Linked DNA regions of Halioglobus japonicus. The protein of the gene in region 2 interacts with the protein of the main gene of each other region in a pairwise test. Links are inferred from orthologs where the notes say so. Each region holds a gene or a part of one and is shown on either strand. Other genes may lie near its edges.

The links.
Region 1: the proteins of rpsB (region 2) and BST95_RS19205 interact in binary tests that used the Escherichia coli proteins (3 or more experiments, as listed by UniProt). The link is inferred for Halioglobus japonicus from one-to-one orthologs.

Annotation. Positions count from the first base shown.
Region 1 is NZ_CP019450.1:4,057,466-4,072,473, forward strand. What follows is about bases 8,170-11,104. They hold BST95_RS19205 (RNA-binding S4 domain-containing protein), read left to right. Parts: upstream 8,170-9,406; coding sequence 9,407-9,802; downstream 9,803-11,104. Other genes in these bases: cysQ (3'(2'),5'-bisphosphate nucleotidase CysQ), read right to left, coding at 8,170-8,670; BST95_RS19210 (diguanylate cyclase), read right to left, coding at 9,799-11,031. Outside these bases: BST95_RS19150 (hydroxymethylglutaryl-CoA lyase), read left to right, coding at 1-869; BST95_RS19155 (hypothetical protein), read left to right, coding at 888-1,235; BST95_RS19160 (cation:proton antiporter family protein), read left to right, coding at 1,235-2,797; BST95_RS19165 (YaeQ family protein), read left to right, coding at 2,804-3,337; BST95_RS19170 (sterol desaturase family protein), read right to left, coding at 3,338-4,390; BST95_RS20760 (hypothetical protein), read right to left, coding at 4,375-4,563; BST95_RS20195 (AlkA N-terminal domain-containing protein), read left to right, coding at 4,993-6,090; BST95_RS19180 (methylated-DNA--[protein]-cysteine S-methyltransferase), read left to right, coding at 6,090-6,557; BST95_RS19185 (MBL fold metallo-hydrolase), read right to left, coding at 6,582-7,328; BST95_RS19885 (hypothetical protein), read right to left, coding at 7,328-7,474; BST95_RS19190 (YdcH family protein), read right to left, coding at 7,499-7,750; more of cysQ, read right to left, coding at 7,843-8,169; BST95_RS19215 (SGNH/GDSL hydrolase family protein), read left to right, coding at 11,182-11,904; dxs (1-deoxy-D-xylulose-5-phosphate synthase), read left to right, coding at 11,937-13,871. UniProt on the Escherichia coli protein: Involved in the recycling of free 50S ribosomal subunits that still carry a nascent chain. Binds RNA more specifically than DNA. Binds with very high affinity to the free 50S ribosomal subunit. Does not bind it when it is part of the 70S ribosome.
Region 2 is NZ_CP019450.1:1,304,095-1,318,930, reverse strand. The notes cover bases 5,228-7,990. They hold rpsB (30S ribosomal protein S2), read right to left. Parts: upstream 7,103-7,990; coding sequence 6,353-7,102; downstream 5,228-6,352. Other genes in these bases: map (type I methionyl aminopeptidase), read left to right, coding at 7,423-7,990; tsf (translation elongation factor Ts), read right to left, coding at 5,375-6,232. Outside these bases: BST95_RS06220 (TM2 domain-containing protein), read left to right, coding at 180-545; lon (endopeptidase La), read right to left, coding at 578-3,001; BST95_RS06210 (aspartate aminotransferase type Ic), read left to right, coding at 3,147-4,421; BST95_RS06205 (hypothetical protein), read right to left, coding at 4,433-5,203; more of map, read left to right, coding at 7,991-8,193; BST95_RS20360 (hypothetical protein), read left to right, coding at 8,202-8,366; glnD ([protein-PII] uridylyltransferase), read left to right, coding at 8,396-10,867; dapC (succinyldiaminopimelate transaminase), read left to right, coding at 10,902-12,092; nth (endonuclease III), read left to right, coding at 12,101-12,754; murein biosynthesis integral membrane protein MurJ, read right to left, coding at 13,032-14,615; BST95_RS06165 (NUDIX domain-containing protein), read right to left, coding at 14,631-14,836. UniProt on the Escherichia coli protein: Required for ribosomal protein bS1 (rpsA) to bind to the 30S subunit.

The DNA.
Region 1 (15,008 bases), 2.8 Mb from region 2 along the record:
TTGAAGTGGGTCCCAGAGACGGCCTGCAGAACGAGGCGGGAACTATTCCCCTCGAGACCAAACTGACCCTACTTGATGACCTGGCCGAAGCCGGCCTGCAAGCGCTCGAAGCTGGCAGTTTCGTCAACCCGAAGTGGGTACCGCAAATGGCCGATAGTGAGCAGGTCTTCGCCGGGCTGCAGCGCCGCAGCGGCGTGCGCTACACCGCACTCACCCCCAATCTACAGGGTTTTGAGCGGGCACTGGCAGCCGGCGCAGATGAAGTCGCCGTGTTTGCGGCCGCCTCTGAATCGTTTTCACGCAAGAACATCAACTGCAGTATCAGCGAAAGCCTGCAGCGCTTCGAGGATGTCACGGCCGCTGCCCAGACCCATAAGATTCCCGTGCGCGGCTATGTCTCCTGCGTGCTGGGCTGCCCCTACGAGGGGAAGATTGCCCCCGAGGCGGTTGAGGGTGTTACCGGCACCCTGCTCGACATGGGCTGCTACGAAGTGTCGCTGGGCGACACCATCGGCACCGGCACCGCAGGCAGCATGAGCCGATTACTGGATGTATTGCTCGCCGAATTCCAGGCCGACCAACTTGCGGTGCACTGCCACGACACCTACGGCCAGGCACTAGCGAATATTCTCGCTGCACTGTTGTACGGCATTGCCACTGTGGACGCGTCCGTGGCGGGCCTCGGTGGTTGTCCCTACGCCAAAGGGGCTTCCGGCAATGTCGCCACGGAAGACGTGGTCTACATGCTCGATGGCCTCGGCATTGAAACCGGCGTCGATCTCGAAAAATTGATCGCGGCGGGCAATCGCATCTCCGCCGCCCTCGGCAGAGAGACAGGCTCGCGCGCGGCGAGAGCACTTGTCATATAACCGTGGTACATTGCGCGCATGTTGTCCTCGCGCGCATCCACGATTCGAACCTTTGCCGCCTGGCTGGTGTGTGCCAGCGGCGTAGCCTACCTCGCCTCCCCCTGGTTCCGGCCGCTGGACGCCGCCGCGGTGATGGCGATTGTGCTCGGCGCTACTTACCTCATCGTCGGGCTCGGCCTGTTCGGACAATCGCGCTTCACCCTATTTGTGGCCACCGCATTGTGCGCGGTCAACATACTCATGTCTCTGCAAGCCTTGCCTGAGCCACTGACACCTACCACCCAACTGGCCATCGCGACCGATACCACCGCAATGCTATGCTGCATCGCCGTGTTAATTCTGCGTTGGAAACAAACGCCCGGCTGATGATTCTCGACCCTCTCATTATTCTGATCGCCCTGGGCTGTGGCCTGGTGGCGCGCATTGCCGGCTTGCCTGCGCTGATAGGTTATCTAGCCGCAGGGTTTGTTCTGCACGAAACCAACATCGAAGCCGGCTCGTTGCTGAATCACCTGGCCGACCTGGGTGTCACATTACTGTTGTTCACCATTGGCTTGAAGCTGTCACCGCGCGACCTGTTACAGGCCAAGGTCTGGGGCACCACGCTGATACACATGCAGCTCATGCAGCTGTTTTTCATGGGCGTGCTGTGGCTCTACGACTCGCTGGTCCCCAGCATGAACATGAGTTTTACCGAGATTCTGGTGATTGCCTTTGGCCTCACCTTCTCCAGCACCGTGTTCGTTATCCAGGTCATGCAGGAGAAAGGCGAGATGTCCTCGCGGCATGCCAATCTCGCCATTGGCATTCTGGTCATCCAGGATCTGGCCGCGGTACTGTTTCTGTCAGCTACCAAGGGCATGTGGCCCGAGCCCACTGCGTTGTTACTACCTGCGCTCTGGCTGCTGCGCGCGCCCGTGCTGCGGCTGCTCAGCTACGCCGGCCACGGCGAACTGTTCACCCTGGCCGGCATGGCCCTCGCCCTCGGCGGGGCCGCCCTGTTTGAGTTTGTCGGCATTAAGGGTGACCTCGGCGCGCTGATCATCGGCGCACTGCTGTCCGGCTCGCAAAAAGGCAAGGAACTGAGCCGCAACCTGATGAACCTCAAGGACTTGTTCCTGGTGGGCTTCTTTCTATCCATTGGCCTGGGCGGCTGGCCGCAACAGGAAGCGCTGATCCTCGCGGTACTGCTCGGGGTACTGGCCATCGTCAAAATTCCGTTGTACTTCCCGCTGATGACGAAGCTGCACACCGGCCCGCGCACCGCTCTACTGGCTGCTTGTGCCATGGGCAATTTCAGTGAATTCGGCCTGGTGGTGGTGGCCGTGGCCGCCAAGGCCGGCTGGCTGGATGCCCAGTGGGCCAGTGCCATTTCACTCGCCATTGCGATCAGCTTTGTTATCTCCGCGCCGCTCAACCGCTACGCCCATGAGCTGTACTGGAAGTACCACAGCTTCTGGCGAAAGTTTGAGTCAGACCGATTACGCCGGGAGCGCCCTGACACCAGCGGCGCACGCATCATCGTACTCGGCATGGGTAACATTGGTACCGGTGCCTACGATACGCTCGCAGAAACCCACGGCGCAGAAGTACTCGGGGTTGATCTAAACGAAGCAAAGCTTGCCGAGCATACACGCCGGCATCGGCGTGTCGTGCCCGCCGACGCTTCCGACCCCGACTTCTGGGTGCAGGTCGACCTCACCGAGGTGGACCTGGTGCTGCTCGCACTGACCAATCATCCCGAGAATGTGCTGGTGGCAGATCTTCTGCGCGAGCTGGACTACCAGGGTCGCGTGGCTGCGGTGGTGCGATTCCGCGAGGAAGCCGAAGAGCTCGAGACACACGGCATATCCGTCTTTAACCTTTACGCTCAGGCCGGTGCCGGCTTCGCCGAGCACGCCGCCGCCCAACTGAGCAACAACGCTTAACTATCCATGGCCCTTAAACCGACAATTTACAAAGCCCAGATCGAACTCGCCGACAGCGATCGCCACTGTTATGAAAGCCTGGCAATGACCCTGGCCCAACACCCCTCAGAAACGGTGGAACGCATGGGAGTACGCCTGCTGGCGTTCTGTCTCAACAATGCCCGGGGCCTGCAGTTTACCCGGGGCCTGTCGACCACCGACGAGCCCGACCTGTGGCGCCACAGCGACGGCGGCGAACTGGAGCAGTGGATAGAGGTAGGCCAGCCCGAAGAACCGCGCCTGCGCAAGGCCACAGGCCGCGCGCGCGAAGTTATGGTGTATGCCTTTGGCAAGAGTGCCGCTACCTGGTGGAAACTGAACGGCGAAGCCATCGCCGCACTGCCAAGGCTACAGGTCTGGCAAATTGACTGGGACGATGCCCAGGCCCTGGCGGAGATGGTCACGCGCACCATGCAGCTGAATATCAGCGTGGCCGGTGGCGTGATCTACATCGACAACGGCTCAGCGTCGATCAGCGTGGAACCGACACGGCTGCATTGATCAGGTGACAGGTTGCGCCGCTATCGCTGTGTCGCGCCCCATCCACCACAGCCACACGACATTCACGAGGCCATAAATGCCCACCGCAGTGATCAGGCCGGCCCCGGCCCCGCTCCACACCATGGCCAGCCCCAGTGCGACCAGGCGCAACCACTCCCAGCGCATCACCGCCTGCACCGCCCGCCCTTCAAGCCAGTAGGCGGTGGTCATCGTGGTAGCCAGTAACATAGCCCAGCCAGCAACGCCCTGCCAGTAGCTCAGCTCAGACAGCAGCAGGTACACGAGTAGCGCAATCACCACCACCAGCTGGAAAAAGCCGTAGCGGGAGACAATGGCGGGCACCTCTGGGTCGTACTTGGTAAAGGTAGACAGATCATTCTTGTGACGTGGATAGCGCTCGGCAACTTCCACTGGCTGCCATCCCGTGCGCGCCACCCACACCCGCAGCTTGTCGGACCAGCGCTGTGCGCGCCAGCTGTCCTTAGCCATATCGACATAGATATGGGTGAGTGCATGAATCGGGTTAAAGCTGCGCAACGGCCCGCGAATACCAAATACCACCGGTTCCTCATCCAGTTCTTCCTGGAAGGTGCCAAACAGACGGTCCCACAAAATGAAAATGCCACCGTAATTGCGATCGAGATACACATCGTTCTGGGCGTGATGCACGCGGTGGTTGGACGGCGTGACAAAAATGGCCTCGTACCAGCCCAGTTTGCCCACATGCTTGGTGTGCACCCAGAACTGGTAGATCAGGTTAATCGCGCCGGCGGTGACCACCACCTCAGCGGGAATACCCAGCGCAAACATGGGAATATAGAACAGCCAGCCAAACAAGAAGCCGGTGCTGGTCTGACGCAATGCCGTCGTCAGGTTGTATTCCTCGCTCTGGTGATGGGCCACATGAGCTGCCCACAGAATCGTGCGCTCGTGGCCCAGCCGGTGCAGCCAGTAGTAGCAGAAGTCGTACAGCACAATGGCCAGCATCCACGTCCAAACGCTGTTGGCATCCATCAGCGGCAGGGAGAAGTGCTCGGTCACAAGGTGGTACACATAGCCCCCACACCGAGCGTGACAAAGGCCCGCGCCTGGCTGAGCACGCCCAGCGACAAACTACTGACGCTGTCATTCAGGCGATAAGTATTGCGCCCTTTCTTCACGCCCCAGGCCAGTTCCACCAGCATGGCCAGCACGAAAAAGGGAATAGCTAATTCAATCAGGTCCACAGACCACCTCACAGGTATAGCAAGACCGCCGAGTCTAATACGGCGGGCGCCAGATTGCAGCAGTCAATACAGGGCCGATTCTGGCTAGTCGCAAGGCCTGACGGGCGCTATATTGCTCTCCATGGACACTGCACACCGCCCCGAACTCGACCACGAAACCTGCCGCCGCGCCCGCCTCGCCAGAGACCCGCGCTTTGACGGCGAGTTCTTCCTAGCGGTGCGCACCACGGGGATTTACTGCCGCCCCATCTGCCCGGCGCGCCCCCCGCAGAAAAAAACGTCAGTTACTACCGCCTCGCCAGCCAGGCCGCCGGCGCCGGCTATCGCCCCTGCCTGCGCTGCCGCCCGGAATCCGCCCCCGGCAGCCCGGCCTGGGAAGGCACAGCGACCACTGTCGATCGGGCCCTCAACCTGATACGCGCCGGCGCGTTGGACAGCGGCAGCCTGGCGGATCTTGCCGCGCGGCTGGGCATAGGCGAGCGCTACCTGCGCAAGTTGTTTGAACAGGAACTCGGGGTGTCACCCCAGGCCGTCGCACTGAACCAACGCCTGTTGTTCGCCAAGAAGCTGCTCGCGGAAACCGACATGCCGATTACTGACATTGGCTTCGCTGCCGGCTTTGGCAGCGTGAGGCGTTTCAACAGCGCCCTGCAGGAACACTTCCGGCTCACACCGACCCAACTGCGGGGGCGCGGCCGGCGGCCTGATACAGCCAGTACCATCACGCTGCAGTTGCAGTACCGCCCGCCTTACGACTGGGCTGGCGTCATCGATTTTTTTGCCCACCATGAGATCGCAGGTGTAGAACAGGTCACCGGGCAGACGTATCGGCGCCAGTTTACCTGCGACAGGCAGCCCGCCTGGCTCGAAGTTACGCCGGTAAAGAGCCGCCCGGCGCTGGCCCTGACGGTCAGCCTGCCGGACCACCGCCAGCTGCGCACAATAGTACAGAGAGTGCGGCGTATGTTTGATCTCGACGCCAACCCGGAAGTGATTCACCAGAGTCTGACCGCCAGCCCGGAGCTATGCCCGCTACTCAAGCGCAGCCCGGGCAGCCGCTCACCTGGCCACTGGTCGCTTTACGAAGCGGCCGTGCGGGCGATTGTCGGCCAACAGGTGAGCACGGTTGCCGCGCGCAGCATCTGCAGCCGGTTTGCCGCTGCCTGTAGCGAGAACTATCTGGTGTTTCCCCGCGCTGCAGCGCTGGCAGCACTGGAAGACAGCGCCTTCCCCATGCCCGGCCGGCGCCGCGACACCCTCAAGGCGCTGTGCACGGCCTTCAGCGACTGCGAAGAAACCCTGACACTCGAAGCCCTGGCCGAGTTCAAAGGCGTCGGCCCCTGGACGGTGGCCATGGCCGCAATTCGCGGTGCCGGCCACCCCGATGTATTCCCCTTGGGCGACCTGGGGTTGGTCAAAGCCTGGGAAGCGCTGGGCGGCAACGGCAAAACTCTCAAACACGACTGCGAGCCCTGGAGCCCCTGGCGCTCCTATGCCGCCAACCTGCTGTGGAGGAGCCTCAGCTAATGAACTACCAATATCTCAACAGCCCGATCGGCACCCTGCGGGTGCTGTCCGATGGCCAGCACATCACCGCCATTGAATGGCCGGAGCAGCACAGCGACACCGCGGGCCAGATCGAACAGAGCGACGCTGCGCTGGCGCAGTGTGTTGAACAGCTACAGGAGTATTTTGCTGGCACCCGGCGCAGCTTTGATCTGCCGCTGGCGCCCGGAGGCACCGAATTCCAGAATGCGGTATGGGCGCAGCTGGCGCGCATTCCCTTTGGTGAATTGCGCAGTTACGGTGACATAGCCCGGGAGATGGGTAAGCCCAAGGCGATGCGCGCCGTGGGCGCTGCGAACGGCCGCAACCCGATTCCTATTGTGGTTCCCTGCCACCGGGTGATCGGCAGCGACGGTTCCCTCACCGGCTTCGCAGGCGGGCTGGATGCCAAGAAGACCCTGCTGAATCTCGAAGGGGCACTGGACTAAGCCAGCGCCCACTTTCACCCTCGCCTAGCGGCTGCTGGCAACAAACGTGATAAACCGGCCTTCATCGATAAATCCAGAACCCCAGCTGTCCCACTCATCACCGAGGCCCTTGGCCGCAATGTCCGTCACCGACATACCCTCGTCGAGCATGGCGGTGATCTGGCCGGTCGTGGTCACCAGCATGTTGTGATAGCGCGCCAGCCCCGCCTTGTCGGTCAGGGGGCCGTGGCCAGGTACGACCACGGTTTTATCGTCGATACGCGCAAGCACAGTCTCAATGGTCTTGATCAGGCCGAACGCATTGCCCCCGGAGCTGATGTCGACAAAGGGGAAGCGGTCGTAAAAGAAGGTATCGCCCATGTGCACCACATTCTCGGCGGCGAAGAACATGATGCTGTCGCCGTCGGTATGACTGGTGGGATAGTGCTGCACCTCAATGGTGTCGCCGTTAAAGTGCATGGCAATCGCATCACCGTAGGTAACCACCGGCAGCGCAGGCTTGGGGCTGGGTTCGGTAACCCGGCCCAGCGCCTTGATGTTCTGCTTGGTGCTCATGCGCTGATAAATATTTTCGTGGGCCACAATCACGCTGCCGCGCTCGCCGAAGAACGCATTGCCGCCGGTGTGATCGAAGTGCCAGTGGGTATTGAGCAGGAACTTGGGCGCCCCTTCCCCGCCCGCCAGTTCAGCCACCGCGGCCTGGTGGGCCGGTGCGTAGGCCTCGTAGTCAGAATCGATGATCAGCGCGCCGTCTTCACCGACGGAAGCCACTACATTACCGCCGCGCCCCTGTAGAAAATACAGCGGCCCGCGATGGGTGTCACAGTCACTTCAGGCGGCGCTTCCTCAGCCACGGCAAAATTGGGTATCAGCGCGGCCAGGCACGCGCCGGCCAGGGTGCTCATCAAAGGCTTCATAGTGTTCTCCCGGGTGGATAGGCCTCAGGCATTGAGATCAGGGATCATCTCGTCCTTGAGGCGTGATATCTGGTCTTTCAGGCGCAGTTTTTCTTTTTTCAGGCGCTGTAACAGAATCTGGTTCTGGTAGGGGTAGGCATACATTTCGTGGATACGGTGGTCCAGCGCCCGGTGTTTGGCCTGCAGCTCCAGCAGGCGCATGGCGGGTGTCATCACCTCGTTGGCTGCTTCCGGGTTTTCATCGCCATTCGGGCCGATGTGGGTGGGGTCACTCATTAGTGCACAGTACCGCGGCTATCCTCGATCAAAGTGCAAGACTAACCCCACAGGGAATAGCTGTACAAGCTTTGATCGTGTTCAATCCCAAATCAGGTTTCTTGCAGTAGCTGCTGCCACAGCGCATGGCCCGCGTCACCTACCGCCAGAAAGGGTTCGCTGAGCAGGGTATCGCGGGCGTTGTACCGCAATGGCAGGCCATCGAGCCCCACCAACGCACCGCCGGCTGCTTCCAGCAATGCCTGGCCCGCCGCCGTATCCCACTCACAACAGGGCGCATAGCGCGGGTAGAAATCGCCCCGCCCCTCCGCCAGGTGGCAGAACTTCAGCGCACTGCCGCTGTTATCCCGGGCCAGCTCACCCCAGTGACGCTCCAGCCACGCCAGGCAGGCCCCGAGCCGCTCACCCTTATGGCGCCGGCTGGCCAGCACTCGCATGGGCTCACCGGCAACCAGCGCCCGAGTGGCGATATCGCTCACTTCATCCTCCGGCCCATACCGGCGGGCAAATTCACCGGGGACGCCGACATATGCCACAGCCTCCAGGGGTATGTAAATCACACCCAGCAACGGCGCTCCATCGTGCACCAGGGCAATATTGATCGTGAATTCCCCGGTGCGGCCCAGAAACTCCTTGGTGCCATCGAGAGGGTCCACCAGCCACAAGCTGGACCATTCTCGGCGCCTGGCCACCGCCTCAGGGGGCGATTCTTCAGAGAGAATGGGAATATCAGGCGCAAGCGCAGCCAGCCCCGCTTCCAGACAGTGATGCGAGGCAATATCCGCCAGGGTCAGGGGTGAATCGTCACCCTTGGCCTCGTACTGATCGGCGCTCGGCGCATGATAGTGCTCACAGATTAACTCGCCCGCCTCGCGGCAGAGGTCGAGCAGGGGTGGCACCAGGGCCGCAAGATTCATCATGGCCCCATTATACCACCGCAGGACAGGTCGCTCTTGTCGCAGACCGTCCGGGGCCGGATAATCAAGCCATGATTGATTGGCAACACATCGATACCGTCCTGCTGGACATGGACGGCACGCTGCTCGACCTGCACTTCGATAATTATTTCTGGATGCAGTACGTGCCTCAGGCCTATGCCCGGGAACACCAGCTGAGCGAAGCCGAGTCCACCGAGCGCCTGCACAGCAAGTTCGAGCAGAATCAGAGCTCTCTCAACTGGTACAGCGTTGACTACTGGTCGGAACAGCTGCAGCTGGATATCCCCGCGCTCAAGCGCGAAGTTCAACACATGGTGGCCATGCGCCCCACGTGGAGGAATTCCTCACCCGCCTGCATGCCTCCCACCGGGACGTGGTGATGGTGACCAATGCCCACCGCAAAACCCTGGACATCAAGATGGACCGCGTCGACATCACCGGCTGGTTCGACCGCATTGTGGTGTCTCATGATCTGGACGCGCCCAAGGAAGAGCAGGCCTTCTGGCACCGACTACAGGCGCTGCACCCCTTCGACCCGGCGCGCACCCTGTTTATTGACGACACCGAGCGTGTGCTGGAATCCGCCCGCGATTACGGCATTGCCCACCTGCTGACCCTGCTGCAACCGGACAGCCAGCGCCAGAAGCGCATCGACACCCGCTTCCCCGGTATTCACCACTTCGACGAAATCATGCCGGACCAACCCCCACCCTGACCCATGAACGATTTCAATACCGAAAAGCTGCGCCTCGACAAATGGCTGTGGGCCGCCCGCTTCTTCAAAACCCGCAGCCTCGCCAAGGCCGCGATTGAAGGCGGCAAAGTCCACCTGGCCGGCCAGCGCGTGAAAGTGTCCCGGGAGATTCAGATCGGGGATGAACTACAGATTCGCCAGGGCTGGGATGAGAAGGTGGTTGTCGTCGAGGCCCTGTCAGACAAGCGCCGGGGCGCCCCCGAAGCACAGCAACTCTACCGCGAAACCGCGAACAGCGTGCAACGCCGTGAAGAGGCCGCAGCAGCACGCAAGGCCGCCGGCGGCATGATCGACCGCCCCGTCAGCCGCCCCACCAAAAAGCAGCGCCGGCAGATCCATCGTTTCAAGGAATCGAATTAGGCTTCGGCTACCCGGGGCTGGCGCGGCGCGTCTTCCAGCACAATGGCATCGCGGCCAGAGGCCTTGGCCTTGTACAGGGCCGTGTCAGCAAGTTTGATCAGGTCTTCAGGGGTGACATCCGCATCCGCCTGCACCGTAGCCACGCCCTGGCTTACCGTTATGTGGCCAGCCACCTGGGATTCACCGTGCGGGATGGCGGCCTCGGCAATAAATTCCTTGAGGCGCTCGGCAATGCGCATGGCCGATGACGGCGACGAGCCCGGCAGCACAAGAATAAATTCCTCACCCCCATAACGCCCCACCACTTCACCCGCACGGCTGGTGGCGTTCTGCATGATATCTGCGAGGCGCTGCAACACCTCGTCACCCGCTGGGTGACCATAGGTGTCGTTGTAGGCCTTGAAGTAATCCACATCCAGTAGAATGACTGAAAGTGGCATCGCCGTGCGCCGGGCACGGTTGATTTCCGCCTTGAGCGCCGTGTTCACCATGCGCCGGTTACCCAGGCCTGTGAGCTCGTCAATGTTGGCCAGATCTGTGAGCTGGCGCCGGGCATCGCGCAGCTGGCGGTTACGATCGCGCAGCGAACCGGCCATATCGCCGAGCTCGCGGGCCATGGTTTCCCGCTCCCAATTGAGCGCCAGCATATTGCGGAACGTGCGATGCACCCGATCACAGATCACAATCAGCACCGCGGTAAACGCAAGCAGCACCAGGCCAATAAGCAGGTTGTAGGGCTCGTGCCAGTAATGCACCAGGCTCCACCAGGCGATAGGCCACAGGGCGGTGAGCAGGAACGAAATAAAGTACTCGCGCACAATCACCGAGAAGCCCACCGAGATCGCCGTAATCATGACGATAAGCAGCAGGAAGGTGTACTGCATGGTAATGGGCACGCGGGTGGCGGCAAAAATATACGCGGAGGACCACACCAGGCCGGTGGCGGCAGAACCGAGAATCAAGCGCCAGAACAGGCCCCGGGGATTGGTGCGATAGCTGTGATTCACCAGTGCATTACTCATGGACAGCGAACGCACCAGCAACAGAATCAGAAACGCGGCGCCCCACAGCATAATGCTGGTGAACTCCACGAACGGCCAGAAAATGCCCATGGTGGCTACCAGGCCGACCAGATTCGCCACCACAGTCGCCATCTGCCCATTTTGCATGAGCATCTCCAACTGGGCGGAAAACAACTCCTCCCGGGGAATGTGGCGTTGGTAGATCATGGTCAAATCCTACACATTGCAGGGATTAATCATACTCTGGCCGGGAAAAGCTGCGAACCAGGTCACAAGCAAATAGGTCGTTTATTGCCCAACTGGGCATTTTACGCGAAACTGCGGCCTAACTGACTGAATTTGGTAATAAAATAGCCCATGTTCTCGTGGCAGGCCATACGCATTAGTTGCATCGTCATTCTGGCGGTACCGCTCGTGCACCTGGTTTTCCTCATGTCATCCAATATCGCCGACGCCCTCAACAGCGAGCCGGAAGTGTGGACCGATGACATCGAAGACTACCGCAGGGAGGACATGTCCCGCGAATTACCTGAAAAACCCATCGTGGTTGTGGGCGGCATGCGCGCCAGAATGTGGGACGGCCTGCCCGAGCTGCTCGCCCCCAAACCCGTGTTAATGCGGGGCATTGGCGACGCCATTGTCGACGACATCGTGTATCACTACGACGACCTGATCGGCTACTATCAGCCGGAAACAGTCATCTTCCTGCCCAGCGTGACCGAGTTTCATATTCGCGACAACAAGTCTGCAGAGGATCTCGCCGAGGGTATTGCCGAACTTGTGACCACCGACGAACGGGCACACATCACCCAGCAGTTTTTCATTATCAGCCCGGTCAAAACCCTGCTCCACCCCAGCGACCACGAAACCATTGATGAGACCATGGTCATTCTCCGGGAATGGGTGAAAGAGCGCCCCCACGTGGCCCTGCTGGACCTCAATCGGCTGCTGCAGAACCGCGAGGGCCTGCCCGAGGCCGCCTATTTCCGCTCTGACGGCTCCAACCTCAATGAGCACGGCTACCTGCGACTCTCCACATTAGTGCAGAATCAGCTCGACAAGACTGCCCTACAACCCTGACCGCCGCCCCCAAATTGGGGTAGAATTGGTGGATGTTTTCCGAGATTCCCCTCACTCCGCCTGCCACACCGCTGTTAAGCGGCATTGACGCGGGCCGCCCCACCGGCGAGCTCAGCACGGAAGAGCTGACTCAGCTCGCCGAGGAACTGCGCGCCTATCTGTTGTACAGCGTGGGTCAGTCCGGCGGGCACTTCGGCGCCGGCCTGGGTGTAGTGGAACTCACCATTGCCCTGCACCACGTGTTCAATACCCCCGATGACCGCATCGTGTGGGACGTGGGCCACCAGACGTACCCGCACAAAATCCTCACCGGCCGCATGCAGCAGATGGACAGCATGCGCCACGCCGGCGGCCTCTCCGGCTTCCCCAAGCGCAGCGAGAGCGCATACGACACCTTTGGTGTGGGCCACTCCTCCACCAGCATCTCTGCCGCCATGGGCATGGCCCTGGCCGCGCGCCAGCAAGGCCTGGACCGCAAGGTGATCGCCGTGATCGGCGACGGTGCCATTACCGGCGGCATGGCCTTCGAGGCCCTGGCCCATGCCGGCCACGAACGCCCCAACATGCTGGTGATTCTGAACGACAACCAGATGTCCATCGGCCACAACACCGGCGGCCTGGCGAACTACTTCGCCAAGATCTGGGCTACCAAGACCTACCTCGGCATGCGCGAGCGCTCCAAGCGCTTCCTGGAGCGCTTCAGCTTTCTGTGGGACTGGGCCAAGCGCACCGAAGAACACATGAAAGGCATGGTGGCGCCGAGCACCCTGTTTGAGGAATTGGGCTTTCACTATATTGGCCCACTGGACGGACACGACCTTCCCGGGCTGGTGAAAACCCTTGAGAACATGAAGGATCTGGAGGGCCCGCAGTTCCTCCACATCCGCACCGTAAAAGGCAAAGGCTTCACACCGGCCGAGGAAGATCCGGTGGGCTACCACGCCCTGAACAAGGTCGAGGCCAAGCCCAAAGGCCCCCAACCGACCGAACCACCCAAACCCAAGGGGCCCAAGTATCAGGACGTATTCGGCCAGTGGCTGTGCGACATGGCCGAGCAGGACGACAAACTGGTGGGCATTACCCCGGCCATGTGCGAAGGCTCCGGCATGGTGGATTTCGCTGCGCGCTTCCCCGACCGCTACTACGATGTGGCTATCGCCGAGCAGCACGCTGTGACCCTGGCAGCCGGCATGGCCTGCGATGGCGTCAAACCCGTCGTCGCTATCTACTCGACGTTCCTGCAGCGTGGCTACGATCAGCTCATTCATGACGTGGCCCTGCAAAACCTCGACGTAACCTTCGGCATCGACCGCGCTGGCCTCGTGGGCCAGGACGGACCGACGCACCACGGCACGTTTGATCTCAGCTACCTGCGCTGCATCCCCAATATGGTGATTGGTGCGCCGTCTGATGAGAATGAATGTCGGCAGATGTTGTATACGGCTTACCAGCATCCTGGGCCTGCGGCGGTGAGATACCCCCGCGGCACCGGTCCGGGCGTGAACATCGTGGAAGCCATGACCCCCATGACCATTGGTAAATCAGTACCTCTGATGGAAGGCCGCCACATTGCCATTCTCAATTTCGGCACGCTACTGCCTGCCGCCCGTGAAGCAGCCGAGCAGATAGGCGCTACCCTGGTGGATATGCGCTGGGTTAAGCCCATGGATGATACGCGCGTACTTGAACTGGCCGCGAACCACGAGTTGCTGGTGACCGTGGAAGAAAACGCCGTCGCAGGCGGTGCAGGTGCTGGCGTGAGTGAACTGCTGGCCGCCCATGGCATTGAAACGCCAGTATTGCACTGTGGCATCCCCGATCAATACATCGAGCACGGTGACCATAAGGCGCAATTGGCCGCCATCGGCCTGGATGGTGAAGGTATCCTAGGACGGATTAACCACCGAGTCGCGGATGCGATGATAGACTTGGCATCGCCCTCGCCTCCCTCATCTTCGGTCATATGAAAAAAAGCCAGAATTCAAAGCCCCTAACGTCAAGAACCTCCTCGATATGGGAAGTTCCTACCAACCAAACTAATCCCTAGTAGAACCTTTCGTATTCTATCCTAAAGGCCTCTCAACCAAAGCAAAGACCATAGTGAAGCTATGTCAGGATTTCCACCAAACCGAAGACCTGAGCAACTTAACGCTTAACTACGCGGCCAGTTCTAGCGTAATTCTCACCCAATCAGCATCATCTAGACTTATGGGCCTGATTACTTAAAAAAACATTCTGCTCATCGCTAACATCGAGAGGGATGACGATGACGAACCATAATCTCAACAAACCCAACTCTGACGAAACTTACCCAATATCAGAAGGACTACACCGCGGCAGTATTCCACAGCGGGAAGCCACACCTGCGGAGGTCAAAGATCTCCGCAATGAAGCTGTCGCTCTCAAGGAGGCTGTAACTGAGTTTCTCATGGAAAACCGGCTGCAAATAAAAGGGTAACCGGGGATGGGGCTGACAGAATATGAGATATTCGGCCTCAGAGAAGCATGAAATGATCCACCTGGTGGAACAGTCCAGCCTGTCAGAAAACAGACGCTGGCCCGCCGAGAGATCCAGCGATCGCCATTATGTGCCAGGTTGAAACGGTATGAAGCAGGGGGGATATTGATGTACCTTAAAACCGCAAACCTGTTATTCGTTCTAGCTGAAACAAACTGCGTGAGGGTGAGCAGGTTGCTATTGTAGATCTTGCGCTGGAGAAGCAGATACTGTTACTACGGAAAATCGCAGTGACTAACATGCACGAGAGAACGGTTTGTCTCTGAATCTACCACTTATAGGCCCCTAAAAGCGCAAGATTTGATCACTAGTCCAACCTTTATCCTGTTGGAAGCAAGCGACAAGTTCCAACATCTCACCCTGCGAGTGAGAGAGATGTAGCAGACGTATTTTACGTACTGCGAGATCATCGGTTGGGACTAGCATTATCTACAGAAAATTCTCGACGACCACACCCGATTTATCCTGGCTTGGCTCCTATGCACAACAATGGCGGCCTGCGACGTCTCAGATCCGCTTGGAGACGCACTGAGCTTCACAGGCCTTGATCAGATAAAGGTAATAAACAAGCCGCGTCTGCTAGCGC
Region 2 (14,836 bases):
CCTACAGGGTTGCTTACCAGCGTACCGCTTTACCGGCGCGGGGCCATGAACCAGATCATTATAGTCACTCTGACGCGGGCGCCAGCCTCTTGACGCGGCCCACCAGAGCCAACACCATGGCAATACACACTTGCGGGAGCAGCGACTTGGAACGCCAGGAAGGTACGCATTCGGTCTTTATGGGATATTTGCTATGGATCTTCGGATTCATTGGGGCCCACAGGTTTTACTACGGCAGGCAGATATCGGGCGTTATCTGGTTTTTCACCCTGGGCCTGTTCTTTATCGGCTGGATTATCGATCTACTGCTTATCCCGGGCATGTCCCGCGATGCGGATCGCCGGTTTGTCCCCGGGCCCAAGGATTATGACCTGACCTGGATTCTGCTCACGTTCCTGGGCATCTTCGGTATCCACCGCATGTACATGGGCAAGTGGATTACCGGTGTCATCTACCTGTGCACCGGTGGCTTCTTCCTGCTCGGCGTACTGTGGGACTTCCTGACGCTCAACGAGCAACTCTCGGACGCAAACAACCAGTACTGATCCGGTTACGGCGCGGCCTCAGGCCGCGCTGATCAATGCAGCGACTTATCCTTGCGGTGCTCATGGAACACGAACTCAAACACCTCGCGATAATTGCGCGCAAAGTGCACATTGATACCTTCACGCAGGTACTCGGGCAGCTCCTCAAAATCGCGCCGGTTGGCATGGGGTAGAATCAACTCCATGATTTTGCTGCGTCGGGCGGCGATCACCTTTTCACGAATCCCCCCAACGGGCAGCACCTGGCCGGTCAACGTCAGCTCGCCTGTCATGGCCAGAGGGCGCTTGATACGCTCCTTGCGGGCCAATGAGACCAGCGCCGTCGCCATCGTAATGCCGGCACTGGGACCATCCTTGGGCGTGGCCCCCTCCGGGACATGCAGATGCACCATCGACATATCAAAGAAGTCGCGATCGCAACCATAGTCTTTCAAATGGGCAATCACATAGCTGTAGGCGATTTCCGCGGATTCACGCATGGTCTCGCCCAGACGCCCGGTTAATTTGAAGCCGCGGTTCAAGGTATGGATTTGCGATGACTCAATGGCCAGGGTCGCGCCGCCCATGGCGGTCCAGGCCAGGCCTGTGGCAACACCAAGGCCTCGCACAGGCTTGTCCGGCATGAAATGCGGCTTGCCCAACAGGTCGTCGATATCCTTTTTGCCAACCCGCAGCTTTTCCTCGCCCGTGTCGAGCATGCGCACAATCGACTTGCGCATAATCCGTGACAGCTGCTTTTCCAAGTTGCGCACGCCGGCCTCGCGACAGTAGGAATCAATCACATACTTGAGCCCGGCATCGTTGATCTTGAGCTGATCCTCGCCCAGTCCGTGACGCTCCAACTGCCGCGGCCACAGATGGTTGCGCGCAATTGCCAGCTTTTCTTCGGCCACATAACCGGACAGGCGGGTCACCTCCATCCGGTCGAGCAAAGGCCCGGGGATAGTATCCAGCTGATTTGCCGTACATATAAACAACACCTTGGACAGATCCACCCGCAGGTCGAGGTAGTGATCGAGAAACTCGCTGTTTTGCTCCGGGTCCAGCACCTCAAGCAAAGCCGACGCCGGATCACCCTGATAGGAAGCCCCGATCTTGTCGATCTCATCGAGCATGATAACGGGGTTAGATACCTTCACCTCTTTCAGGGCCTGCACGAATTTACCGGGCATGGCGCCGACATAGGTGCGCCGGTGGCCTTTAATCTCGGCCTCGTCACGCATGCCGCCCAGACTGAAACGATAAAACTCGCGCCCCAAGGCATCTGCCACAGAGCGGCCGATACTGGTCTTGCCTACTCCGGGTGGCCCGACCAGCAACATGATGGAGCCGGCGATTTCACCCTTGAATGAGCCTACCGCCAAGAATTCGAGAATGCGCTCTTTTACATCTTCCAGGCCATCGTGATGCTCCGCCAGCACACCGCGGGCGTGTTTGAGATCGAGATTGTCCTCGGAGTGCACACCCCAGGGCACGGAAGTGGCCCAGTCCAGGTAATTGCGCGTCACGCCGTACTCGGGTGAACCGGTCTCCAGCACCGAGAGCTTTTGCAGCTCGTCATCGATACGCTTTGCCACCACCTCAGGCAGCTCCAGCCCGGCAATACGCTCCTCAAACATGTCGGCATCGGAGGTGCGATCGTCCTTCGAGATACCCAGCTCTTTCTGGATGATCTTTAACTGCTCACGCAGAAAGAACTCCCGCTGCTGATCGCTGACCTTGTCATTTACCTGACTGGTGATCTGCCCCTGCAACTCCGCTACCTCGCGCTCCTTGCGCAACAGCGTGAGGACCTTCTCCATGCGTGACCGCAATGGCAAGGTATCCAATATTTCCTGGAGCTGCTCGCCCGAAGCCGTGGTCAGGGCAGCCGAGAAATCGGCCAGCAAGCTGGGCTGGTTGGGGCTGAAGTTGGACAGGTACTGCTTCAATTCCTCGCTGTACAAGGGGTTGAGAGGCAGCAGTTCCTTAATGGCCTTGATCAACGCCATGGCGTAGGCCTTGATCTCGTCCGAGTCTTTTTCACCCTGGCTGCGTGGATACTCTACCTGCACCAGGAAGGGCGGCTTGTCATTCAACCAGCGAACAATTCGAAAACGCCGCAGGCCCTGGGCCATAAACTGGCCGGGCTGGTCCGCCCCACCCGGGGGACGATGCAGGCGCACCGCGCAGCCGATTTCCGGGAAACGACGAATATCAATCTCGCCGTTCTCGCCCGGCGGCACATAGGACAGCCCGATCAAACGCGTGCCGGAATCGGCCACCGCTTTAAGCGTGGTCGCCCACTCCTGCGGGTTCATGCCAACCGGCTGCACCTGCCCAGGAAAAAACGGACGATTCGGCACCGGCATCAGGTACAGGGTATCCGGGAGCACGTCGTCGGCTACCGCCGGTGCACCGGCGGCCTGTTCCGGTTCCAGTACTTCGGGTTCCAGCGCTTCTTCGTGCTCGTTCATGCTTATCCTCAAGGCAATGTCTGTGACACAGATATGCGGGCACCAGTGCTGAATTCAAGCTTGTGACATTGGTCACCTGTTCGCGCAGGCGCACCGCGGCTATACTCCCCTGCCCTGAATTCTAGACCACCACAAGGAAGCCACCGTGCATATCGAGCAAATGTCGGCCGACCAATTACGCGCCCAACTCGACACCCTGGAAGCACAGTACCGGGCCCTGGCAGAGCGCCAGTTATCACTGGACCTGACCCGTGGCAAACCCGGCACCGAGCAGGTGTCACTGTCCGACGCCCTCGACGGTATTCTCGAAGGCGACTATCGCGCCAGCAACGGCACCGACGTGCGCAACTATGGCGGCCTCGATGGCCTGCCAGAGGCCAAGGCATTGTTCAGCAAGGTGATGGGTGTGCCTGAGTCAGACATTGTGATCGGCGGTAACTCGTCACTGACCCTGATGTACAGCGTGATCGACTTCGCCCTCAATGTCGGCCTGCGCGGTGCTGAATCGGCCTGGGGGAACTCTGATGAACTGAAATTCCTGTGCCCGGTGCCCGGCTACGATCGTCACTTCGCCATCTGCGAACATCTCGGCATTGAAATGATCCCGGTGGCGATGGATGCAAACGGCCCGGATATGGACGAAGTCGAACGCCTGGTTAGCTCCGATCCTGCCATTAAAGGCATCTGGTGCGTGCCGCGCTTCTCCAACCCCACTGGCTGTGTATACAGCGAAGAGACAGTGGAGCGCCTGGCCAGGCTGGGCACTATCGCCAGCGATGACTTTATCGTGATGTATGACAACGCTTACGCAGTGCACACCATCGACGCGGATGCCCCCGAGCTTGCCAATATCAGGGACTACAGCGTCAAGCATGGCACTGAGTCGAGCGTGTTCCAGTTCGGGTCTACCTCCAAGGTCACCTTTGCCGGCGCGGGCGTAGCCTTCCTGTCCAGTAGTCCGGCCAACCTCGCGGCCTTCAAGCAACACCTGGGGTTTCAGAGCATCGGTCCGGACAAGGTCAACCAGCTGCGCCACGTTAAACTGTTGCAGTCACCGGCCGGCATCGCGGCCCATATGGAAAAGCACGCCGCACTACTGCGGCCTAGATTCGCCGCCGTACTGGCAACGCTGGAAAATGAACTGGGCGACACAGGCATGGGCGAGTGGCTGTCGCCACAGGGCGGTTACTTTATTTCCTTCAATACCCGTCCGGGACTGGCCCAAACCGTGGTGAAACTTGCGGCGGATATTGGCGTGGCGCTCACCCCTGCCGGTGCCACCTACCCCTACGGAAACGACCCCGAGGACAGCAATATCCGCCTGGCGCCCAGCTACCCCTCACTGAAGGACGTGCAGGCAACGGCGGAGGCCTTTGTGATCTGCGTGAAACTCGCCAGCATTCGTCAGGCGCTGGCCTGACCGCGGCGCCATCAAGGCGCCGCCTGTAGAATTCGCACCGAGCTCTCAAGTTCTGCGATAGACGCGTTCACCTGGCGCCGGAACGCGTCGGTGGAGCGCACCGCTTCCTCGTTGGCCTTCACCAGGCGATTGAGCTTGGCCATATCCAGATTGATGCGATTCAGAGTATCGGCCACCCGCTCGACTTCCGCCTGATTGGTCTTGGCGCTGTTCATCAAGCGGCTCAGGTCACCCGACACACTCTTAAGCTTGGCGAGGTCGGCCGCTGCACTGTTCACCTTTGACGACGTCGAGGAAATCGACTTTTCGTTCGCCGCAATCTGGGTGCCCTGCTTCTTGGTCGTCGCCTCCAGCTTACCCAGGCGCTCCTTGGACTTTTTCCACACATTGTCCCAGAGTTTGCGAACCTCTGAATCCAGTTCGCGCAGCTTGGCCGCCTGCACCGCCGCGTTCTGGCTCATGCCCTCGTCCGTATCAGACAGGCGAGCCTCCAAATCGGCAATACGCGTTTCGTGCCCCTGCAGGGCGTACTCGCTCTGCCGGAGCTGCTCCTGCAATTGCCAGGCCCAGGCACAGGCCACGGCCGCAACCACCAGCGCCACAACGGCAACCAGCTTGCCGAACACGCCACCGCCAGACGACGCTTTGGCTGGCGGGCGACTGCCACCGCCCGAGCCTCCGGGCTTGCCGCGCGTGGCGCCCGGCGTGGGGCGGACCATGGTGTGTTCGTTATCGCGCGATGGCACAATAGAGGGAATGTGGTCGATATCGTCTCTGGACATTGGGAATTACTAACACGTCGGTCTTTGCTGGAATTATACATAGGACCTGTTCGAGCAACAGGAATTCCATGCAATTGGCCCCGACTTTTAGTCGAATCAGGGCCAGAAAAAGAAAAAGGGAGCCGAAGCTCCCTTTCCCATCCACGCGGTGGATATCTGCGTGATTGCGCCTTAGCCGTTGAGCTGGGCCGCAACCTCATCAGCGAAGTCAACTTTCTCGACTTCAATGCCTTCGCCCACTTCGAAGCGGACAAATGAAGCCACTTCTGCGCCAGCGGCAGAAACCAGCTTGCCAACGGTTACGTCGGGATCTTTAACGAACGCCTGCTCCAGCAGAGAGTTCTCGGCCAGGAACTTCTTCACACGACCGCCAATCATCTTCTCGATAATCTCGGCGGGCTTGCCGGATTCAGCGGCCTGTGCGGTGTAGATTTCCTTCTCCTTGGCGACAACCTCTTCGGGCATATCCGCGGGGGATACAACCTGGGGGTTAACCGCTGCAACGTGCATAGCCACATCTTTGGCCAGATCCTGGTCGCCGCCCTTGAGCTCAACCAGTACCGCGATGCGGTTGTTGCCGTGTACGTAGGCACCAACTACACCGGCGTCAGCGTTAACCAGCTCAATGCGGCGTACACCGATGTTCTCACCGATTTTCTGTACCAGCGCTTCACGTGCTGCTTCCAGGTCGCCGTCCATCAGGGCGGCAACGTCAGTCTGCTTGGCAGCGAAAGCCGCATCGGCAACGCTGTTTACGAAAGCCAGGAAGTTATCGTCGCGAGCAACGAAGTCGGTTTCAGAGTTAACTTCAACCAGCATGCCGTAGCTGCCGTCTTCAGCCAGACGAGTCACAACAACGCCGTCGGCGGCGGTGCGGCCAGCTTTCTTGGCAGCTTTCATGCCGCTGGACTTACGCAGTTCTTCAATTGCCTTGTCGACGTCGCCGTCGGCAGCGGCCAGTGCCTTCTTGCACTCGAGCAGGCCCAGGCCTGTACGATCACGCAGTTCTTTAACCAGTTTTGCTGACATTGATTGTCCTCCTATGCAATCCCGGGTGATTGGATCTGAAAATAAAAACCCCGGCAGCGATGCGCCGGGGGAGATTCTAGGTGCCCGGCGTTACAGTTTCTGCAGCGCCGGGGCTTGAACTTACTCGGCGGCTTCTTCAGCAGCGGCTTCTTCGACGAACTCATCCTTGGTAGGAATCGCTTCGCCAGATTCAGCCTTGCCAGCCAGGCACGCATCAGCCACGGCAGTGACGTACAGCTTGATCGCACGGATCGCGTCGTCGTTACCGGGGATAACGTAGTCAACACCGTCAGGGTTGGAGTTGGTGTCGACGATGCCGATCACGGGGATACCCAGCTTGTTGGCTTCAGTGATCGCGATGCGCTCGTGATCAACGTCAACGACAAACAGCGCGTCGGGCAGACCGCCCATTTCCTTGATACCACCGATGGAGCGCTCAAGCTTCTCCATGTCGCGGGTGCGCATCAGGGCTTCTTTCTTGGTCAGGCGATCGAAAGTGCCGTCGGCCTGCTGGGCTTCCAGGTCACGCAGACGCTTGATGGACGCGCGAATGGTTTTGTAGTTGGTGAGCATGCCGCCCAGCCAGCGGTGGCTGACGTAGGGCTGGCCGGCGCGTTCCGCCTGCTCTTTGATGATTTTGCCGGCGGCGCGCTTGGTGCCAACGAACAGAATCTTATTCTTGTTACCCGCGAGGCCTTTCACCAGGTTCAACGCTTCGTTGAACGCAGGAACGGTGTGCTCGAGGTTGATGATGTGGATCTTGTTGCGGGCACCGAAGATGTACTGGTCCATTTTGGGGTTCCAGTAGCGGGTCTGGTGACCGAAGTGGGCGCCTGCCTGCAGCAGGTCGCGCATGCTTACTTGCGACATAATAAATACCTTGTATTTGGGTTAGTCCTCCACATATCCCCGATTCCAAACCGCAGGCCAAGCCGTTGGCACCCTGGAACAGGTGTCGATATGTGTGTGTCAATTAGTGCCCGATCCCCTCTGGGCGACCAAAAATCAGCCACGCCAGGGCAACGAGGCGCGCTTTATACCACAGAGCGATGGGTGGATAAAGCGCTAAATCATCGCAAATTCACGCCGCGTTACCTTTTGCCACCCTGATTCATGTAGAATGTGCCTCCTCCGGCCCTCGCCAAGCGCAGGCCGGACCCATATTTCTTATATATTTCAATAGGTTGCAAATGGCAGTAAGTATCAAGACTGCGGACGAGCTGGAAAAGATGCGCGCCGCCGGCGCCCTGGCCGCCGAAGTACTGGAGATGATCCAACCCCACGTACAAGTGGGCGTCACCACCGGTGACCTGGATCGCATCTGTCACGACTATATTATCGCCGCAGGAGCGATACCAGCGCCCCTGAATTACCACGGCTTCCCGAAGTCGATCTGCACGTCGGTGAATGACGTGGTGTGTCACGGCATTCCGTCGGACAACAAGAAGCTCAAGAACGGCGATATCGTTAACATCGATGTCACCGTGATTAAAGATGAGTACCACGGCGACACCAGTATTATGGTGGAAGTCGGCGACGTCGCTCCCCATGCAACCCGCCTGATCCAGATTACTCAGGAATGCCTGTACAAAGCTCTGGATATTGTCCGCCCCGGCACCACACTGGGCGATATCGGCGCCATCATCCAGGCCCACGCTGAGAAAAACTATTACTCAGTGGTGCGCGAGTACTGCGGCCACGGCATCGGCAAGGTATTCCACGAAGATCCACAGGTACTGCATTATGGCCGCAAAGGTGCTGGCCTCACGCTCGAAGAAGGCATGACCTTTACCATAGAGCCCATGGTTAACGCAGGTAAACGTCACACTCGCCTGAACCAGAAAGATGGCTGGACCGTAACCACCAAGGACGGCCGCCTGTCGGCACAGTGGGAACACACCATTGGCGTCACCGCAGACGGCTGCGAAATCTTTACCCGTCGCAGTAACGAGACTTTCTAAGGAATCCAGTGCCCTCATCCCTCGCCCCTCTGCCCACAGAACTATTTGACTCCACCGCTCTGCGCGACCGCCTGGGCGGCACCGATGCCATCGCCGCCTGCAAAGGCGCCATTGTTCAGGCCACAGAATACCTGCACCAGCAATTTCGCGAAGGCGCCCCGTTGAATCACTGATCCGCCAACGCGCCGCTTTCGTCGACGCTTTGCTGGGCCAGCTGTGGGAGCAAAACATCGGCGCGGACAGCGAGCACTGTCTGGTGGCTGTGGGCGGCTACGGGCGCGGCGAACTTCACCCCTGCTCTGACATCGACATTCTGTTACTGCTGGATGAGAACGCTGGCGACGCTGAGGCAAAGCTGGAGGGTTTCCTGACCCTGCTGTGGGACATCGGCCTGGACATCGGTCACAGCGTGCGCACGGTAGCGCAGTGTATTGAGAATGCCGCCGGCGATATCACCATCCTCACCAACCTGATGGAGGCAAGGGTGATTCGCGGGCCTCAGCGGCTGATGGAGGAAGTCCAACAGGGCACCTCAACCGAGAAGATGTGGCCAAGCCCGGCATTCTTCCGCGCCAAGGTCGAAGAGCAACGCAATCGCCACACCAAGTTTGCCGACACCGAATACAACCTCGAACCCAATGTGAAGTCCTCACCAGGCGGCCTCCGCGACATGCAGATTATTGGCTGGATTGCCGAGCGCCACTTTGGGGTGGAGTCGCTGGATCGCCTTACCGCCGCCGAGTTCCTCGAGCCGGTAGAGGCCCAAATCCTGCGCGATGGCCGCGATTTCATGTGGCGAGTGCGCTACGCCCTACACATGATTACCGGTCGCGAGGAAGATCGTCTGCTGTTCGACCATCAGCGCGAGCTGGCCCAGATGTGGGGTTTCGAAGATGGCGAGAAGCTCGCCGTCGAACAGTTCATGCAGGTTTACTACCGCTGGGCCCAGGCCCTGGGCATGCTCAACGAGGTTCTTATCCAGAACTTCGACCAAGACATACTCACGGCAGAAGGCGACCACAACATTCTCGAGCTGAACGGCCGCTTCCAGATGCGCAACGGTTATATCGAGGCGCGCAACGACAACGTGTTCTCGATCGACCCCTCGGCGATACTCGAGGTGTTCCTGCTCAGCGCACGCAACGATGCGATAAACGGTATTGCCGCGCCCACGATCCGCCAGCTGCGCAGATCACTCGACCTCATCGACGACAGTTTCCGCGCCAGTGAAATCAACCAGAAGATGTTCATGGACCTGCTGCGCTCGCCCTACAAGCTGACCCGCCAGCTCAAACGCATGGTTCGCTACGGCGTTATGGGGCGCTATATTCCCGAATTCGGCCAGATTATCGGCCAGATGCAGCACGACCTGTTCCACACCTACACCGTGGATGCACATACCCTGGAAGTGATTGAAAACATGCGTCGCTTCCAGATTCCCGAGTTCGCCGAGCGCTTCCCCGTGACCAGCCGGGTGACCGCGCGTCTGCCCAAGATCGAACTGCTATACCTCGCAGGCCTGTTCCACGACATCGGCAAGGGCCGCGGCGGCGACCATTCAGAACTCGGCGCGGTAGACGCCCAGGCGTTCTGCGAACTGCACAAACTGAGCAAGCGCGACACCAACCTGGTCGTATGGCTGGTGGAAAACCACCTGACCATGTCTGCCGTCTCCCAGCGTCGCGACATTTCCGATCCCGACGTCATCCAGCAGTTCGCTAGGCATGTGGGCGACCAGCATCGCCTGGACTACCTGTTTGCTCTGACAGTAGCCGACATTAATGGCACCAACCCAACTCTCTGGAACGCCTGGCGCGGCAGCCTGCTCCGTCAGCTGTACACCGAGACCAAGCGTGCCCTGCGGCGCGGCCTGGAAAATCCCATCGACAAGCAGGTGTGGGTTGACGAAACCCGCGACGCAGCCATCGACACACTCGAGTACCGCGGCTTCACCATCGAGGAAATTGAAGACGTGTGGAAAGAGCGCGGCGAAGACTACTTCCTGCGCGAGAAAGCCGAGGACATTGCCTGGCACACCGAAGCCATTGCCGGTCACCATGACAAAAGCAAGCCGCTGGTGCTGGCCCGCAGCAGTCTCGATTCCAATGTCGCCAATACCACCCAGATCTTTATTCACGCCCGCTCTTCCGCTGCCCTGTTTTCGCGTATTTGTGCTCAGCTGGAACAGCTGGATCTGTCGATTCACGATGCGCGCATTTACAACGCCAACGACGGCATGACACTGGACACGTTCTTCGTGCTCGGATCTGACGGCCAGGCGATCGCCGAGGACCAGGCGCGAATCAACGACATCCGCGAAGCTCTCTCCCACGCCCTGAGCCAGGACGCGAGCGCCCAGGTAGTGAATCGCCGCACGCCGCGGGCCAAGAAATCATTCTCCATCCCCACCGAAACCAGCATGTCCGTGGATGAGGTAAAAAATTACTCGGTACTGGAGATTGCCACCCCCGATCGCCCCGGCCTACTCGCTCGTATTGGTAAGATTTTTGTCGACTTCGACATCGATTTACAGGCCGCCAAGATTCAAACCCTCGGTGAACGGGTAGAAGACGTGTTCTTTATTACTGACGCTGACCAGCAGCCCATTACCGACCCGGAGCGCTGTGAGGCATTACAGCGGGCCATTCGAGAAGAGCTGAACGAAACAGCCTGAGCATTCCCCCACTGAATTTTCACGACGGTACACGATGAACCCCGACCTGCAACGCCTGCAACCCTATCCCTTCGAGAAGCTGCGGGCGCTGTTCGCCGATCTCGAAGCACCGGCTGACACCAATCCCATTGCCCTGTCTATCGGCGAGCCCAAACACCCCTCGCCCGCATTCGTACTGCAGGCCGTCGCTGACAATCTCGACAAACTCGCCAGCTACCCCCTGACCCGGGGCAGCGACGCTCTGCGTGAAGCCATTGGCGATTGGCTGCAGCGCCGTTTCAAGCTGCAGGGCATCGACGCAGAGCGCCATATTCTGCCGGTGAACGGCACTCGCGAAGCCCTGTTTGCCTTCGCCCAGACAATCGTCGATCGCGACAAAGCACCCCTGGTGCTAAGCCCCAATCCCTTTTACCAGATTTACGAGGGCGCGGCCCTACTTGCCGGCGCAACCCCCGTCTTCCTGGATTGCGGCCCCGACACCGGCTACCTGCCCGACTTTGCCGCCGTCACCGAAGACCAATGGCAGCAATGCCAACTGCTCTACATCTGCAGCCCCGGCAACCCCACCGGCGCAGTCATGTCACTGACGCAATTACAGGACCTGATCAAGCTCGCCAGCGAACACGACTTTGTGATCGCCTCTGACGAATGCTATTCCGAGATCTACGGCGACGAATCCAACCCGCCCGCCGGCTTACTGCAGGCCTGTGCCGCCATGGGCGATGGCAGCTACCGCAACTGCGTGGTGTTCCACAGCTTGTCCAAACGCTCCAACCTGCCCGGCCTGCGCTCCGGCTTCGTGGCCGGCGACGCCGACATCATCGGCAAGTTTCTGCAGTACCGCACCTATCACGGCTGCGCCATGCCTGCCCATCACCAGATTGCAAGCATCGCCGCCTGGAATGACGAGCAACACGTCATCGAAAACCGCGCCCGCTACCGCGCCAAGTTCGACGCCGTACTGGACATTCTCGGCGACAAATTGAACGTGACTCGCCCCGACGCCGGCTTTTACCTGTGGCCCGAAACACCGATTGGCGAAACAGAGTTCGCCCGTGGCCTGTTCGCCCAGCAGCACGTTACCGTGCTCCCCGGCAGCTTCCTCGCCAGAGAAGTGGACGGCCACAACCCCGGCGCCAACCGCATACGCATGGCCCTGGTCGCCGAAATGGCCCAGTGTGTAGAAGCCGCCGAGCGCATCGCGGCGTACCTGGAGACCCTATAATGGCCAATATGCTCAAGTCCGATCGCGTCGCCTACATACTCAAGCGACTACAGGAGCTCTACCCGGAAACGCCCGTCCCGCTGGACCACAAGGACCCATACACCCTGCTGGTCGCGGTGCTTCTCAGCGCCCAGTGCACCGACGAGCGCGTCAACCAGATTACGCCTGAGCTATTCGCCCTGGCCGACAACGCCCACGACATGGCCCCCCAGGACGTAGGCGAAATCCAGGACATCATCCGCCCCTGCGGCCTGTCGCCACAGAAGTCCAAGGCGATTAAGCGCCTCTCGGAAATTCTGGTGGAAGAGTACGATGGCGAAGTGCCCCAGGACATGGAGGCACTCGAAAAACTCCCCGGCGTAGGCCACAAAACTGCCTCGGTTGTGATGTCCCAGGCCTTCGGCGTGCCCGCCTTTCCCGTGGACACCCACATTCACCGCCTGGCCCAGCGCTGGGGCCTGACCTCAGGCAAGAGCGTGGTCCAGACCGAGCGCGACCTGAAGCGCCTGTTTCCCGAGGAATACTGGAACAAACTCCACCTGCAGATCATCTTCTACGGCCGCGAGTACTGCACCGCCCGCGGCTGCGACGGCCGTGTCTGCGAGATCTGCACCACCTGCTACCCCGATAGAAAACATCCCAAGAAAACACTCAAGGCGTGACGACCTACCGTCCCGCCTGCAACACAGGCGCCAGTCTCAACAACGATACTCTTTAGTCTGCTCGATAAAGGTTCAGAGGCGGGACACCCCTCTCAGAATCGTCGGGAGCCAGGGATGGCGGACGCCGAAACGACCCATGGACGGGCTTGCAGTGGTTCTGAGAGGGGTTTCTCGTCTCTGGACCGCCAACCAGAGAACGACCAAAACCGCACAGCAGTGGGCTTGAAGTGGTTCCGAGCAGATTATCCCGTCTCTGAACCGACACCCAGAGAGCGATCTAAACCGCCCCCGGCGCCCGCAAATGCCGCAACCGAGTCCCGAGCACAAAATGCACCGCTAGATACGCCACTACACCAGCACCACAAACCATGCCCATCTGCAGCGCCCGCTCCCGCCACCCCCAGGCCAACCACTGCTCCGTCGGCGCCGCCAGCAACATCACCGCCGCCGACATCGCCACGGTCGCCGCGATCAGACGGCCCGCATACATGCCCCAGCCCGGCTGGAACACAAACACACCGTCACGGCGCAGACCGCGCAGAAGCAGCCCCGCATTCAGCCAGGCCGAACAGGAGGTGGCCAGCGCCAGCCCCACGTGGCCAATATTGAGGTACCACAACAAGGGCAGCACAAAGGCCAGGTTCATCACCATGTTGGCCGCCATCGCAATAATGCCGATTTTGACCGGGGTAGCCGTGTCCTGACGGGCGTAAAAACCCGGCGCCAGAATCTTGATCAACATAAAGGCGATCAGGCCCAGGCTGTAGGCCCGCAGTGACAGCGAGGCCATATGGATATCGCCTGGGGTGAGTTCTCCGTACTGGAACAGAGTCACCAGAATCGGCTCCGCCAGCAGAATCAGGGCCACCGCCGCCGGCATGCCGATGAGCAGTACCGAGCGGGTCGCCCAGTCCAGGGTCACCGCGAATTCCTGCTCCCGCGCTGCGGCGCGATGAGCCGACAGGTTGGGTAAAATCACCGTGGCAATGGCGATGCCAAACACACCTAGCGGCAGTTCCGCCAACCGGTCCGAGTAGTACAACCAGGAGACACTGCCCGTGGGCAGAAACGAGGCCAATACCGTATCCAACAGGAGGTTGATCTGGCTGACAGAGACACCAAACAGCGCCGGCACCATCAACTTCATGATGCGCCGAACGCCTTCGTGCTGGGTATCCACCACCGGGCGCGGCACCAGATCGAGCCGGTATAGTGATGGCAGCTGGAACAACAGTTGTATTACGCCCGCGAAGAACACGCCCCAGGCCAGCGCAAACACCGGTTCAGCAAACCAGGGCGACGCTACCACGGCGGCGAAGATCAGCGACAGGTTGAGAAACACCGGGGTGAACGCAGGCACCGCAAAGCGCCCGTAACTATTGAGAATGGCGCCGCAAAACCCCGTCATCGATATCAGCAACAGATACGGGAAGGTAATCCGGATCATGTCACTGGTAAGTTGGTATTTGTAGGGCTGGCTGACAAATCCCGGGGCAAACAGCGCCGCCACCAGTGGTGCCGCCAGCACAGCCAGCGCCGTAACCAGCAGCAGCGTGCCTCCGAGCACCCCCGCCACCCGATTGATCAGTTCCTTGACCGCCTGGTGGGCACCCTGTTCCTTATAGTCCGCCAGCACCGGTACAAAGGCCTGTGAGAACGCCCCCTCGGCAAACAGGCGGCGCAGGAAATTGGGGATTTTAAAGGCCACGAAAAAGGCATCGGCATTGGCGCTGGCACCCACAAAAGCCGCCACCACGATATCCCGCACCAGACCCAACACGCGCGACATCATGGTCATCGCGCCGACCAGCGCAGAAGAGCGCAATAGACCCGGGCGTTTTTTAGTGGTGGCCTCGCTCATAGTGTCCGCGGGCGGCTAGGCCCAGCGCTCCCGCAGCGATTCGATGTGATTGCGCAACCACAGCAGGGCAATAAGCGTGTGGCCATTGGGCATGGCATTGCGATCGAGCAGGTCAAAGGCTTCGGCGACCGGCACCGAGTGCACCAGAATATCCTCACCCTCTTCCGGCAGGCCGTGCACCCCGCCGACCGCTGCGGTGGTCATGCGACCGCAGAACAGGC